Regions from separate parts of the Bradyrhizobium sp. USDA 4503 genome, predicted to be linked through region 2. Evidence: predicted binding sites of a transcription regulator. Region 2 holds the regulator's gene; the other holds the start of a gene.
What was found. Region 2 encodes PhoB, which activates phosphate uptake and scavenging genes when phosphate is short. Its sites were predicted from a motif close to TGTCATNNANCTGTCAT; they were not measured.
Positions count from the first base shown of each region.

Region 1: phnC (phosphonate ABC transporter ATP-binding protein) is a predicted target of PhoB. The motif match lies at 1,741-1,757, and genes of this name have one in related genera.

Region 1 is NZ_JBSRXS010000001.1:3,920,841-3,926,890, reverse strand. Features, by position in the region: gene ACVMIH_RS19070 (alpha-D-ribose 1-methylphosphonate 5-triphosphate diphosphatase) at 1-1,014, opposite strand, end outside; partial or broken gene ACVMIH_RS19065 (chloramphenicol acetyltransferase) at 1,011-1,672, opposite strand; gene phnC (phosphonate ABC transporter ATP-binding protein) at 1,884-2,699, shown strand; gene phnD (phosphonate ABC transporter substrate-binding protein) at 2,779-3,711, shown strand; gene phnE (phosphonate ABC transporter, permease protein PhnE) at 3,795-4,679, shown strand; gene phnE (phosphonate ABC transporter, permease protein PhnE) at 4,676-5,524, shown strand; gene ACVMIH_RS19040 (Na/Pi cotransporter family protein) at 5,574-6,050, opposite strand, start outside.
Region 2 is NZ_JBSRXS010000001.1:4,966,246-4,972,295, forward strand. Features, by position in the region: gene ACVMIH_RS23935 (acetylornithine transaminase) at 1-1,077, opposite strand, end outside; gene ACVMIH_RS23940 (GcrA family cell cycle regulator) at 1,565-2,077, shown strand; gene phoB (phosphate regulon transcriptional regulator PhoB) at 2,318-3,028, opposite strand; gene phoU (phosphate signaling complex protein PhoU) at 3,174-3,890, opposite strand; gene pstB (phosphate ABC transporter ATP-binding protein PstB) at 3,997-4,815, opposite strand; gene pstA (phosphate ABC transporter permease PstA) at 4,812-5,657, opposite strand; gene pstC (phosphate ABC transporter permease subunit PstC) at 5,662-6,050, opposite strand, start outside.

The DNA of each region.
Region 1 (6,050 bases), 1.0 Mb from region 2:
GAGCACGCCGCGATCGGCGAGCCCGGCCGCGCGGGCCGCCGCCGACGAGATCAGGTCCCAGGCCCTGGCGAGCGGCAGGATGCCGTCGTCGGCGAGGCGGAACGCCGCGAGCAGCTGCGCCGGATAGTAATAGTCCGACGCCAGCACCGAGCAGAGGCCCTGTGCGATCATGTCGGATGCCTTGGTCCAGCCGGTATGGCTGCCGCCGCGCACCACATTGGGCGCGCCGAACACGATGAAATCGCCCGCCGCGGCGGCGTCGCGCGCGGTCTCCTCGTTGACAGGGAATTCGGCGATCGTGGCGCCGAGCGCGCGAAACTCCTGGCGCATCGCCGGGCTGTTGTCGTCGTGCGAGAGCATGCGGATATCGGCCGCGCGCGCGGCAGCGGCCAGTCGCGCTATCGAGGCCGGCACCTCGGGGCGACGCGCCACGATCCGGTCGAGCATGTCGTTGACGGCCTCGACGGAGAGCCCGGTGCGCTCGGCCAGCTGGTTGCGCTTCTTCGGCTTGACGTTGCTGTGGTCGTTGAAGGCGAACAGGTCGATGCGGCCTTCACTGAGCCATTGAATGATCTCGGCCTCGGCCTCGAGATTGTGGGTCTCGTGGCGCAGGTGGAAGCGGGTGTCGGCGGCGAGGTGCGGCCGCAGCGCCTCGATCGCATCGAGCAGCTTGCGCGCATTCTCCGCGCTGCGCAGGCCGGGCTCCCACGACCAGGTCGTGCCGTGGAACACGGTGGTGATGCCGTTGGCGATCGCCTGCCGGTCGCTGTCGATCAGCGCCACGTCGGTCGGGAAGTCGACGCCGGGGCGCGGCATCATCTGCCGCTCGAACGCATCGCCATGCAGGTCGATGATGCCGGGCAGCACCAGGAGGCCACTAGCATCGATGTGAAGCGCGGCGCGACCCTGCTCGGCGTCGAGCGCGCCGATGTCGCGACCAGCGGTCCGCAGCGAGGTCTCGACCAAGGCGCCGTCAACCAGCGTGCGCCCGCCCTCGATGAAAATGTCCGTCACGATGCGGCGCTCCGTTGTTTGGCTTGTGATTGGGATACGGCCTTGGCCTCATGCTTGTCGAGGAATTCCTCGACCGCGAGCTTGCGAAAGTCGGGCAGGACGCGGCGGAGCGTCTCGTGATCCCAGTCCCACCATGCGAGCGCGGCGAGGCGGTCGGCGATCGTCTCGGAGAAGCGCCGCTTCACCGGCCGCGCCGGATTACCGGCCACGATGGTGTAGCCGGGAACGTCCTTGGTCACGATCGCGCCGGCGGCGACGACGGCGCCGGTTCCGACGTTCCGTCCTGGTAACAGGATCGCACCATGACCGATCCAGACGTCATGGCCGATATGCACGTGATGCGCACGTCGCCAGTTGAAGAAGTCGGTGTCGTCGCTCTCTCCGGGGAAATACGCGCTGGCGCGGTAGGTGAAATGCGCCTGAGTCGCGCGATGCATCGGGTGGTTGCCGGGGTTGATGCGGGTCATCGCTTCGAGCAGAACTTGCCGATCGAGGTGTAGGTGATCTGGCTGTCGTTCACGACGTAGGAATAGTCATCCATGCTCACTTCAAGCAGGATCGTGCGCGCGCCGACCTCGGTATATTTGCCGAGCTTGCTCTCACGGACCGACGCGGTCGGGTCGACGGTCGGCACAACCGAGAGTGTTTTTCCGGCCATCAGGGCCTCCGCAAATCTTCAAGAATCTTGGGCTTCCGGGGGATGCGCGCTCGTCATCGGGATGCTTGATGACAACATCATGACGTTGCGATGACGGCAAGGGAGCGACAAGGGAGGGGTGTGGACGATCGCCGCACCGCAGCGCTGTCGTCACATAACTGTAAAACGCCGGGGATAGCGATGGCCCAACGAGGCGCGGTTGGAGCATTACATGCTGGTGGTGGAAGGTTTGACGTGCCGTTTCGGCACGAAAGCCGCAGTCGACAACGCGTCCTTTTCGATCGCGCCGGGCAGCTTTGTCGGCGTGATCGGCCGCTCCGGCGCCGGCAAGTCGACGCTGCTGCGGATGATCAACTGTCTCGCCGATCCGACCTCCGGCCGTATCCTGTTCGAGGGCACCGACGTCACCGCGTTGCGCGGCAAGGAACTGCGGCGGTGGCGCGCGCGCTCGGCGATGATCTTCCAGCAGTTCAATCTGGTCGGCCGCCTTGATGTGCTGACCAACGTGCTGATGGGCCGACTGGCCCAAATTCCGTCATGGCGCTCGCTGGCGCAGGTCTGGCCGGAGCAGGACAGGGCGCTCGCACTGTCGGCGCTCGAGCAATTCGACATCGCCCAGCTGGCGGCACAGCGCGCCGACCAGCTCTCCGGCGGCCAGCAGCAACGCGTCGCGATCGCCCGCGCGCTGGTGCAGGAGCCCGACATCATTCTCGCCGACGAGCCGATCGCCTCGCTCGATCCGCGCAACACCAAGATCGTGATGGACGCGCTGCTGCGCATCAACAAGCATTTCGGCATCACAGTGCTTTGCAATCTGCACTCGCTCGACCTGGCGCGGACCTATTGCGACCGCCTGGTCGGCATGGCCGCAGGTCGCGTGGTGTTCGATGGCGCCCCCGCGGCGCTCACCGACCATATCGCCCGCGAGCTCTATGACCTCGAGGCCAATGACGTCATCGGCGCAGCACCGCTGCCCGCGCCCGACGATGCAACTGCGCCGGCACTCGGCACCGCAGCCGCGGCCTGAGCGTCGCGCATTTTTCAATCTGGGAGGCCGGGCATTTTGCCCGGCCAACAGGTGCAACTACAACAAAAGAGGGGTAGTCATGTTCACTCGTCGCATCATTCTGGCTGGCGCCGCTGCGCTGGCATTTGCCGGTTCGGCCTCCGCGCAGGACTGGAAGGCAAAGTATCCGGAGCTCACCTTCGCGGTGGTGCCGGCCGAGAACGCCTCCGGCGTCACCGAGCGCTGGACGCCGTTCGTGGCGTATCTGTCGAAGGAACTCGGCGTGAAGGTCACACTGCGCATCGCCAACGACTACGCGGCCGTCATCGAAGGCCAGCGCGCCGGCAACATCCAGATCGCCAGCTACGGCTCGGCCTCGTTCTCTCGCGCGCGCTTGACCGGCGTCAAGACCGACGCGTTCGCCAACGATATGAACGCCGACGGTTCGACCGGCTATTACTCGGTGTTCTTCGTCAAGGCGTCGAGCCCGTACAAGACCGTCGAGGACCTGAAGGGCAAGAATCTCGGCCTGGTCGATCCGAACTCGACGTCCGGCAACAACGTGCCGCGCTTCGAACTGAACAAGATGGGCATCGCGAACGCCGAAGGCTTTTTCGGCAAGGTCGTGTTCACCGGCAGCCACGAGAACGCCGTCCTGGCGCTGTCGCAGGGAACCGTTGATGTGGCCGCCAACCAGTGGACCAACGAGGACGATTCCACGCTCGCCCAGATGCTGACCAAGGGCATGCTGAAGAATGCCGACGGCTCGGCGATGAAGAAGGATGATTTCCGCATCATCCACAAGTCGGCGCTGATCATCAACGGCCCCTATGCGTACAACACCGATCTTCCGGAGGACCTGAAGGCCGCGATCGCAAAGGCCTTCTTCGACGCCCCGACCAAGGACAAGGCCGCCTTCGACCGTCTGTCCGACGGTCAGAAGAAGGGCTTCCATCCCGCCACCACCAAGGATTGGGACGGCACCATCGAGCTGATCAAGTTCGTCGACGGTTTGCGAAAGAAGGCGAGCTGATCGCACGCCTGACGTCACGAGGGTCGGGCGTATAGCCCGGCCCTTTCTCTCCACTCAACTCCGAACCGGATTGGCACGCGTCGATGGCGACCGCCGTATCCATTCTTCCAGCGCAGCAACTGGCGACGCTGGGGGACGCCTACCGCAAGTCCGTCGCACGCAAGCGGTTGAAGGCCGCGCTGGCAACGGCGGCATTCTGTGCGGTGCTGGTGATCGCGGCGTTCGGCGCGGAAGTGAACCTGCGCACGCTGTTCACCTATTTCGGCAATTTCGTCAGCTATTTCGATCGCATCCTGACGCTGGATTCCGGCGCGCGGGTCTGGACCGATCCCGCCGAATGGTTCTGGGGTTGGCATAAGTGGCTGAAGATGCTCGGCGAGACGATCCTGATCAGCTATGTCGGCACGCTGACGGGTGCCGTGCTCGCCTTCGCGCTCAATTTCTTCGCGGCCCAGAATACGTCGCCGGGCCCGTGGGTACGTTTCACGATCCGCCGCCTGCTGGAATTCGCCCGCACCGTCCCCGGCATCGTGTTCGCGCTGATCTTCGTGATCGCGTTCGGCCTCGGGCCGATGGCCGGCGTGCTGGCGATCGCGATCCACACCACCGGGGCGCTCGGCAAGCTGTTCGCCGAGATCGTCGAGAATGCCGACATGAAGCCGGTCGAGGGCATCCGCTCCACCGGCGCGAGCTGGCTGTCCTGCATGCGCTTTGCCGTGCTGCCGCAGGTCTCGGCCGGCTATGCCAGCTATGCGCTGCTGCGCTTCGAGATCAACGTCCGCGAGGCGTCGGTGATGGGCTTCGTCGGCGCCGGCGGCATCGGCCAGGAGCTGGTGGTCGCGATCCGCAAGTTCTACTATTCCGACGTCAGCGCCATCCTCATCACCATCATCGTCACCGTCTTCATCATCGATATCTCGACCGGCTGGCTGCGCGGCCGGCTGTTCGGCAAGGAGACCCGTCGATGAGCCAGATGCCGAGGCCGGACACCGCGGAACTGCGCGCGAAGTACCCCGACGTCTTCGAACGTCCCACATCGGCACGGCTGGCGATGCCGGCCATGATCGTGGCGGCGCTCGCGATCTTCGTGTTCGGACTGGTCGATCTCGATTTCTCGCCGTCCAGGCTGATCGCGGGCCTCGGCCAGCTCGGCTGGATCACGATGCTGATGCTCCCGCCGAATCCGGGCTCGTCGTTCCCGCTCTACATGCAGGCGCTCGGCGAGACGCTGTCGATCGCGGTGCTCGGCACCACGCTTGCCGCGCTGCTGGCGCTGCCGGTCAGCCTGCTGGCGGCGCGCAACATCATCCCCTCGAACCTGATCCGCTTTCCGGTGCGCCGCTTCCTCGATTCGATCCGCGGCGTCGATACGCTGATCTGGGCGCTGGTCTGGATCAACGTCGTCGGCCTCGGCCCGTTCGCGGGCGTGCTCGCGATCATGGTGTCGGACTTCGGTGCGTTCGGAAAGCTGTTCTCGGAGGCGATCGAGGCCGCGGATCGCAAGCAGGTCGAGGGCATCCGCGCCTCCGGCGGCAACGCGCTGCACGAGATCCGCTTCGGCCTGCTGCCGCAGGTGCTGCCCGTGATCGCCGGGCAGCTGCTCTACTTCATCGAGTCGAATACCCGTTCGGCCACCATCATCGGCATCGTCGGCGCCGGCGGCATTGGGTTGCAGCTCGCCGAGCAGATCCGTGTGCTGGAATGGCAGAAGGTATCGTTCCTGATCCTGATGATCCTGATCGCGGTTGCCGCGATCGACTTCATCTCGAGCAAGCTGCGCTTTGCGATCATCGGCCAGCGCGCCGTGGTGTAGGACCCTGCCTCGCCCTGCTCTTGCGGGGGGCCTCGAGTTTTGTACCGCACTATGCGCTGCGATCGTGAAGATGCGCGACGGAGCGCCAGGCGTGATGCGTGAGCGTTTCAAGGCGCCGTACGGTATCGACGCGAGCGATTGCGTCGTCCGCGATCGTCGTTCCATTCGCCACTGAGTCGAGCGTGGCCTTGCGGTGGTCTCTCCGCACTTCGCCGAGTGCTTTCGCGCAGTGTTCCAGATGCGCAAGGGCCTGCTCGGTCGATGTCCTGGCTGTGGCGAGTGCCTTTTCTGGGTGGAGCGACCGCGTCGGCGCAGTTCTCGGCTTGATCTTTCTGGCGGAATCGGAAGCGTCGGGCACGACGGCGACTTCAGCGGCGAGCGATGCCGCGCTACGCATGGCCTCCACGCAGAGTTCCACCGCGCGCATGTCCTGGGAGCCGCTGGGGAGCCGACCGAGTTCGATTTCCTCGCCGAAGGTTTCGGCCAGGCGAGACGCGTGGTCAAGTGCATGTACCGTGCTGGTGAG
Region 2 (6,050 bases):
GCCGACGGTGAGCAGCTTCTCGCTGCGCAGCGCTGCGATCAGGTCGCCCGACGGCACCACGGCCTTGACGCCGATCAACAGCCCCTCGCCGCGTACCTCCGACAGCACGCCGGGATAGCGGTCGACGACGGAGGCGAGCTTCTGCTTGAGCAGCAGCGACATCTTCTGCACATACTCGAAGAAGCCGGGTTTCAGCATGACGTCGAGCACGGCATTGGCGGCGGCGACCGCGAGCGGATTGCCGCCGAAGGTCGAGCCGTGCGAGCCGGGCGCCATGCCGGCCGCGGCCTGCGCGGTCGCCAGCACCGCGCCGATCGGGAAACCGCCCCCGAGCGCCTTGGCCAGCGACATCACGTCCGGCGTGACGCCGGTGCGCTTGTAGGCGAACAGCTCGCCGGTTCGGCCCATGCCGGTCTGCACCTCGTCGAAGGCGAGCAGCAGGCCGTGCTCGTCGCACAGCGCGCGCAGTGCCTTGAAGAACGCCTGTGGCGCCGAGCGCACGCCGCCCTCGCCCTGCACCGGCTCGATCAGGATGCCGGCGGTGTGCGGACCGATCGCCTTCTTCACCGCGTCGATGTCGCCATGCGGCACCTGGTCGAAGCCGTCCATCGGCGGGCCGAAGCCCTCGAGATATTTCGCCGAGCCGGTCGCCGCCAGCGTGCCCAGCGTGCGGCCGTGGAAGGCGCCCTCGAAGGTGATGATGCGGTAGCGCTCGCCATGGCCCTTGGAGAAGTGATAGTGGCGGACCAGCTTGATCACGCCCTCCATCGCTTCCGCGCCGGAATTGCAGAAGAACACGAAGTCGGCAAAGCTCTGCTCGCACAGCCGCGCGGCAAGCACCTCGCCGTCCGGGCTCTTGAACAGGTTCGACATGTGCCAGAGCTTGGTCGCCTGTTCCTGCAGCGCCTTGACGAGATGCGGATGCGCGTGCCCGAGCGCGTTGACCGCGACGCCCGAGGTGAAATCGAGATAGCGGTCGCCGTTGGTTGCGATCAGCCAGGCGCCCTCACCGCGCTCGAAACCGAGATCGACCCTGGCGAAGACGGGGAGCAGATGCGACGTGGCAGCGTTGGTCATGACGATCACTGGCGGTTTTTAAGCCGACAATTGCCGCGCGCCTTGACGCCAGCGCAGCAACGGCCAGCTTCGGAAAACAAAACGGCCGCCTTTGCGGGCGGCACGTGGCGGGCATTCTATGCTGCGGTCGGTAAGTGTCAATCGCCACGAAGTGGCCTTCCTGCAATGCGAAACGAGCGCAATCCGGAGCATTCCGGTGCGGTGGAAAAGCCTCATCGCGATGCTTAACTGTGTGGGAACATGTGGACGCACGACCGCGGACTCTTGCGCCAGAGTCACGCCATATTGTAGCGTTTGGCCTGTCGGGTACGACATCTCGTGCGGCGGTACTGGACCCTCTAAGTAGCCTTTGTGTCTCGCGTAAACGTTCGGGCGCAACACCGTGCCCGGCGAGGGCTAAGGGATTCTGGCCGCAGGGATATTTGTCCAGATTGGCTCGCAGCGCCGCTCCAATGATTGGCCGGCGCTACGCGAAGGGAAGAATGCGATGACTGTATTGACCTGGTCCGACGATCGCGTCGAGCAGCTGAAGAAGCTCTGGGAGTCCGGCCTGTCGGCCAGCCAGATCGCGGCGGAACTTGGCAATGTGACGCGAAACGCCGTGATCGGCAAAGTGCATCGGCTCGGCCTCTCCGGCCGCGCCAAGGCACCCTCCACGGCCGCGCCGCGGCAGCGCAAGGCCCGCCCCGCCCAGCACATGATGCGGGTGGCGCGCCCGGTCTCGCGCGGCAACACCGCGCTGGCGCACGCCTTCGAGGCCGAGATGGAGCCCGATCCGATCTCCTACGACAATGTGGTGCCGATGAGCCAGCGGCTGTCGCTGCTCGAGCTCAACGAGGCCACCTGTCACTGGCCGGTCGGCGATCCCTCGAGCCCGGAATTCTTCTTCTGCGGCGGCAAAGCGCTCGGCGGCCTGCCCTATTGCGCGCATCACTCGCGCGTCGCCTACCAGCCCGCCGCCGATCGCCGCCGGCCGTCGGCGAAACCGCAGATCAAGTGAGCACTCGGGAAAACGACGGAAGACCTCAAAGACAAATCCCCGCGAAAGCGGGGATTTTTTTGTGTGACCCAGCCCGGCTATATCACCAGCGTCGTCCCGGCGCAGGCCGGGACCCATAACCACGAATGGGTGTTGTTAGAAAGCCGTCTGGCCGCGTGCCGATTGCGCTGGCCGCGGCGTATGGGTCCCGGCTTTCGCCGGGACGACGCCGTGTTGCGGTTTATGAATGCCGCATGGCCGTTACGGCTGCGGCTCGGCCTTGGCAAAGCGGTCGTCGAGCGCGTAGCCGGCGCCGCGCACAGTGCGGATCGGATCCTGCTCGCGGCCCGGATTGAGCAGCTTGCGCAGGCGGCCGATATGCACGTCGACGGTGCGCTCATCGATGTAGATGTCGCGGCCCCAGACGCTGTCGAGCAATTGCTCGCGGCTGAACACGCGGCCGGGATGCTCGAGGAAGAATTCGAGCAGGCGATACTCGGTCGGCCCGAGATCGATCGGACGGCCCGAGCGCGCCACGCGGCGCTTCTCGCGGTCGAGCTCGATGTCGCCGTAGGTCAGCACGGTCGCAAGCCGCTCCGGGCTGGCGCGGCGCAACAGGCCCTTCACCCGCGCCAGCAGCTCCGGCACCGAGAACGGCTTGACGATGTAATCGTCGGCGCCGGTGGCAAGCCCGCGCACGCGCTCGCTTTCCTCGCCGCGCGCGGTCAGCATGATGATCGGAAGCTGCTTGGTCTCGGGCCGCGCCCGCAGGCGGCGGCACAGTTCGATGCCGGACAGGCCCGGCAGCATCCAGTCCAGCACCACGAGGTCGGGAACGCGCTCCTTCAGCCTTGTATCCGCATCGTCGCCGCGCCCCACCGTCTCGACATCGTAGCCTTCCGCATCGAGATTGTAGCGCAACAGCGTCGTCAGCGCTTCCTCGTCTTCGACTACCAGAATGCGTGCGCTCATCGGTTTAAGTTCTTTCTCTGTGGTGATCCGTTGCCCAGACGCAAACCGAAACGCTTACTTCCTTGAGCATAGTCCCCGCGGAAACGATTTGTCGCGAGGATCGTCCAGTTTCGCTCTTGCCGGTTCCGTGCTTGCCGATCATGCCTCAGTTGCCCGGCACCGTGGTGGCAAAAGTGGTCATGTCGCCCTTCGGGCGCTTGTCGGTGATCTGCTGGCCCTCGATCATGTAGAACACGGTCTCGGCGATATTGGTGGCGTGATCGCCGATCCGCTCGATGTTCTTGGCGCAGAACATCAGATGGATGCAGAACGAGATGTTGCGCGGATCTTCCATCATGTAGGTGAGCAGTTCGCGGAACAGCGAGGTGCAGATCGCATCGACCTCCTCGTCGCCCTTCCAGACGTTCATCGCCGCCGGCAGGTCGTGCGCGGCATAGGCGTCGAGCACCGACTTGACCTGCGACAGCACGAGGTCGGTCATGTGCTCGAGGCCGCGGATCAACTTCAGCGGCTGGAAATCGCTCTCCAGCGCCGCGACGCGCTTGCCCATGTTCTTGGCGAGGTCGCCGATCCGCTCGAGATCGGTGGCGACGCGCATCGCGCTGACGATCTCACGCAGGTCGATCGCCATCGGCTGGCGGCGCGCGATCGTCAGCACCGCGCGCTCTTCGATGTTGCGCTGCAGATTGTCGATCTCGATGTCGGCGGCGACCACGCGCTTGCCGAGCGCGACGTCGCGACGGATCAGCGCGTCGACCGACTCGGTAATCATTCGTTCGACCAGGCCGCCCATCTCGGCGACCAGGCGGGTCAACTCCTGCAGGTCGCTGTCGAATGCCTTGGCGGTATGTTCAGAAGCCATCGCTTGTCTCCCTCAACCATGATCCCGGGGATCATGGCTTCGTGTCCTGAATTTTAGCATGACCTGATCGGAAAACCGGTTTCCACTTTTCCGGATCATGCGCCGGTCAACCGAACCGGCCGGTGATGTAGTCCTGGGTGCGCCGATCGCCCGGTGAGGTGAAGATCTTGTTGGTGTCGTCGAACTCGATCAGCTCGCCGAGATACATGAAGGCGGTCTTGTCGGAGACGCGCGCCGCCTGCTGCATGTTGTGGGTGACGATCGCGATCGTGTAGTCCTCGGAGAGTTCCTGGATCAGCTCCTCGACCTTGGCGGTCGAGATCGGGTCGAGCGCCGAGCACGGCTCGTCGAACAGGATCACCTCGGGGCGCACCGCCACGGTGCGCGCGATGCACAGGCGCTGCTGCTGGCCACCGGAGAGCGACAGGCCGGAGGCGTTCAGCTTGTCCTTGACCTCGTTCCACAGCGCGCCGCCGCGCAGCGCCTTCTCGACCCGGTCGTCCATCTCGGACTTCGAGATCTTCTCATAGAGGCGGATGCCGAAGGCGATGTTCTCGTAGATCGTCATCGGGAACGGCGTCGGCTTCTGGAACACCATGCCGACCCGCGCGCGCAGCAAGTTGAGGTCGAGCTTGGGGTCGAGAATGTTGGTCTGGTCCAGCATCAGCTGGCCGACCGCGCGCTGACCCGGATACAGGTCGTACATCCGGTTGAAAATGCGCAGCAGGGTCGACTTGCCGCAGCCGGACGGGCCGATGAACGCCGTGACGCGGTTGGTGCCGAGCGTCAGGTTGATGTTCTTCAGCGCGTGGTGCTCGCCGTAATAGAAGTTGAGGTTGCGCACCGTGACTTTCGGCGGCGCTTCCGGCAGCGGAACCTGGGGAATGTGGCCTGCGGCAGTCGTGGAGACGGAAAGCTCGGTCATTTTGCGGCCCTTTCGGCACCAAGGATACGCGCGCCGATATTCAACGCGAGCACGGTGAATGTGATGAGCAGCGCGCCGCTCCACGCCAGCTCTTTCCAGTAGGCGTAGGGGCTCTGCACGAAGTTGTTGATGGTCACTGGCAGGTTGGCCATCGTCTTGGTCAGATCCAGGCTGAAGAACTGGTTCGACAGCGCGGTGAACAGCAGCGGCGCGGTCTCGCCGGCGACGCGGGCGGTCGCCAGCAGCACACCGGTGATCAGACCCGATCGCGCGGCACGATAAGCGATCCGCTTGATCACCAGCGAACGCGGCAGGCCGAGCGCGGAGGCGGCCTCGCGCAGCGGATTGGGCACCAAGAGCAGCATGTCCTCGGTGGTGCGCAGCACGACTGGGATCACGATCACCGCGAGCGCAAGGCTGCCTGCGATCGCCGAGAAGCCGCGCATCGGCACCACCACCGCACCATAGATGAACAGGCCGATGATGATCGAGGGCGCGCTGAGCAGGATGTCGTTGATGAAGCGGATCACCGAGGTCAGCTTGTCGTGCTTGCCGTATTCGGCGAGGTAGGTGCCGGCGAACAGGCCAAGCGGCGCGCCGATGCCGACGCCGATCACGGTCATGATGACCGAGCCGACGATGGCGTTGAGCAAGCCGCCTTCGGTCGAGCCGGGCGGCGGCGTGTTCTGGGTGAACAGCTGCACGCTGAGGCCGGCAAGGCCGTTATAGAGCAGCGTGATCAGGATCAGCGCCAGCCAGGTAACGCCGAACAGCGCAGCGCCGACACAGAGTGCGCGGATGACGATGTCGCTGCGGCGGCGGGATTTGTAGATCGGGTTCATGGCGTTACTTCCCCGCCTTCTTTTCAAGCCGCATCAGCATCAGCCGCGCGCCGGCGAGCACGAAGAAGGTCAGCACGAACAACAGCAGGCCGAGCAGGATCAGGCCGGACTGGTGCAGGCCGTCGCTCTCGGCGAATTCGCTGGCGATCGCCGCCGAGATCGTGGTGCCCGGCGCGAAGATCGACGACGAGATCCGGAACGAGTTGCCGATGATGAAGGTCACCGCCATGGTCTCGCCGAGGGCGCGGCCGAGCGCCAGCATGATGCCGCCGATCACGCCGACGCGGGTGTAGGGGATCACGACGCTGCGAACGACTTCCCAAGTAGTGCAGCCCATGCCGTAGGCGGCCTCCTTCAGCACCGGCGGCACGGTCTTGAACACGTCGACCGAGA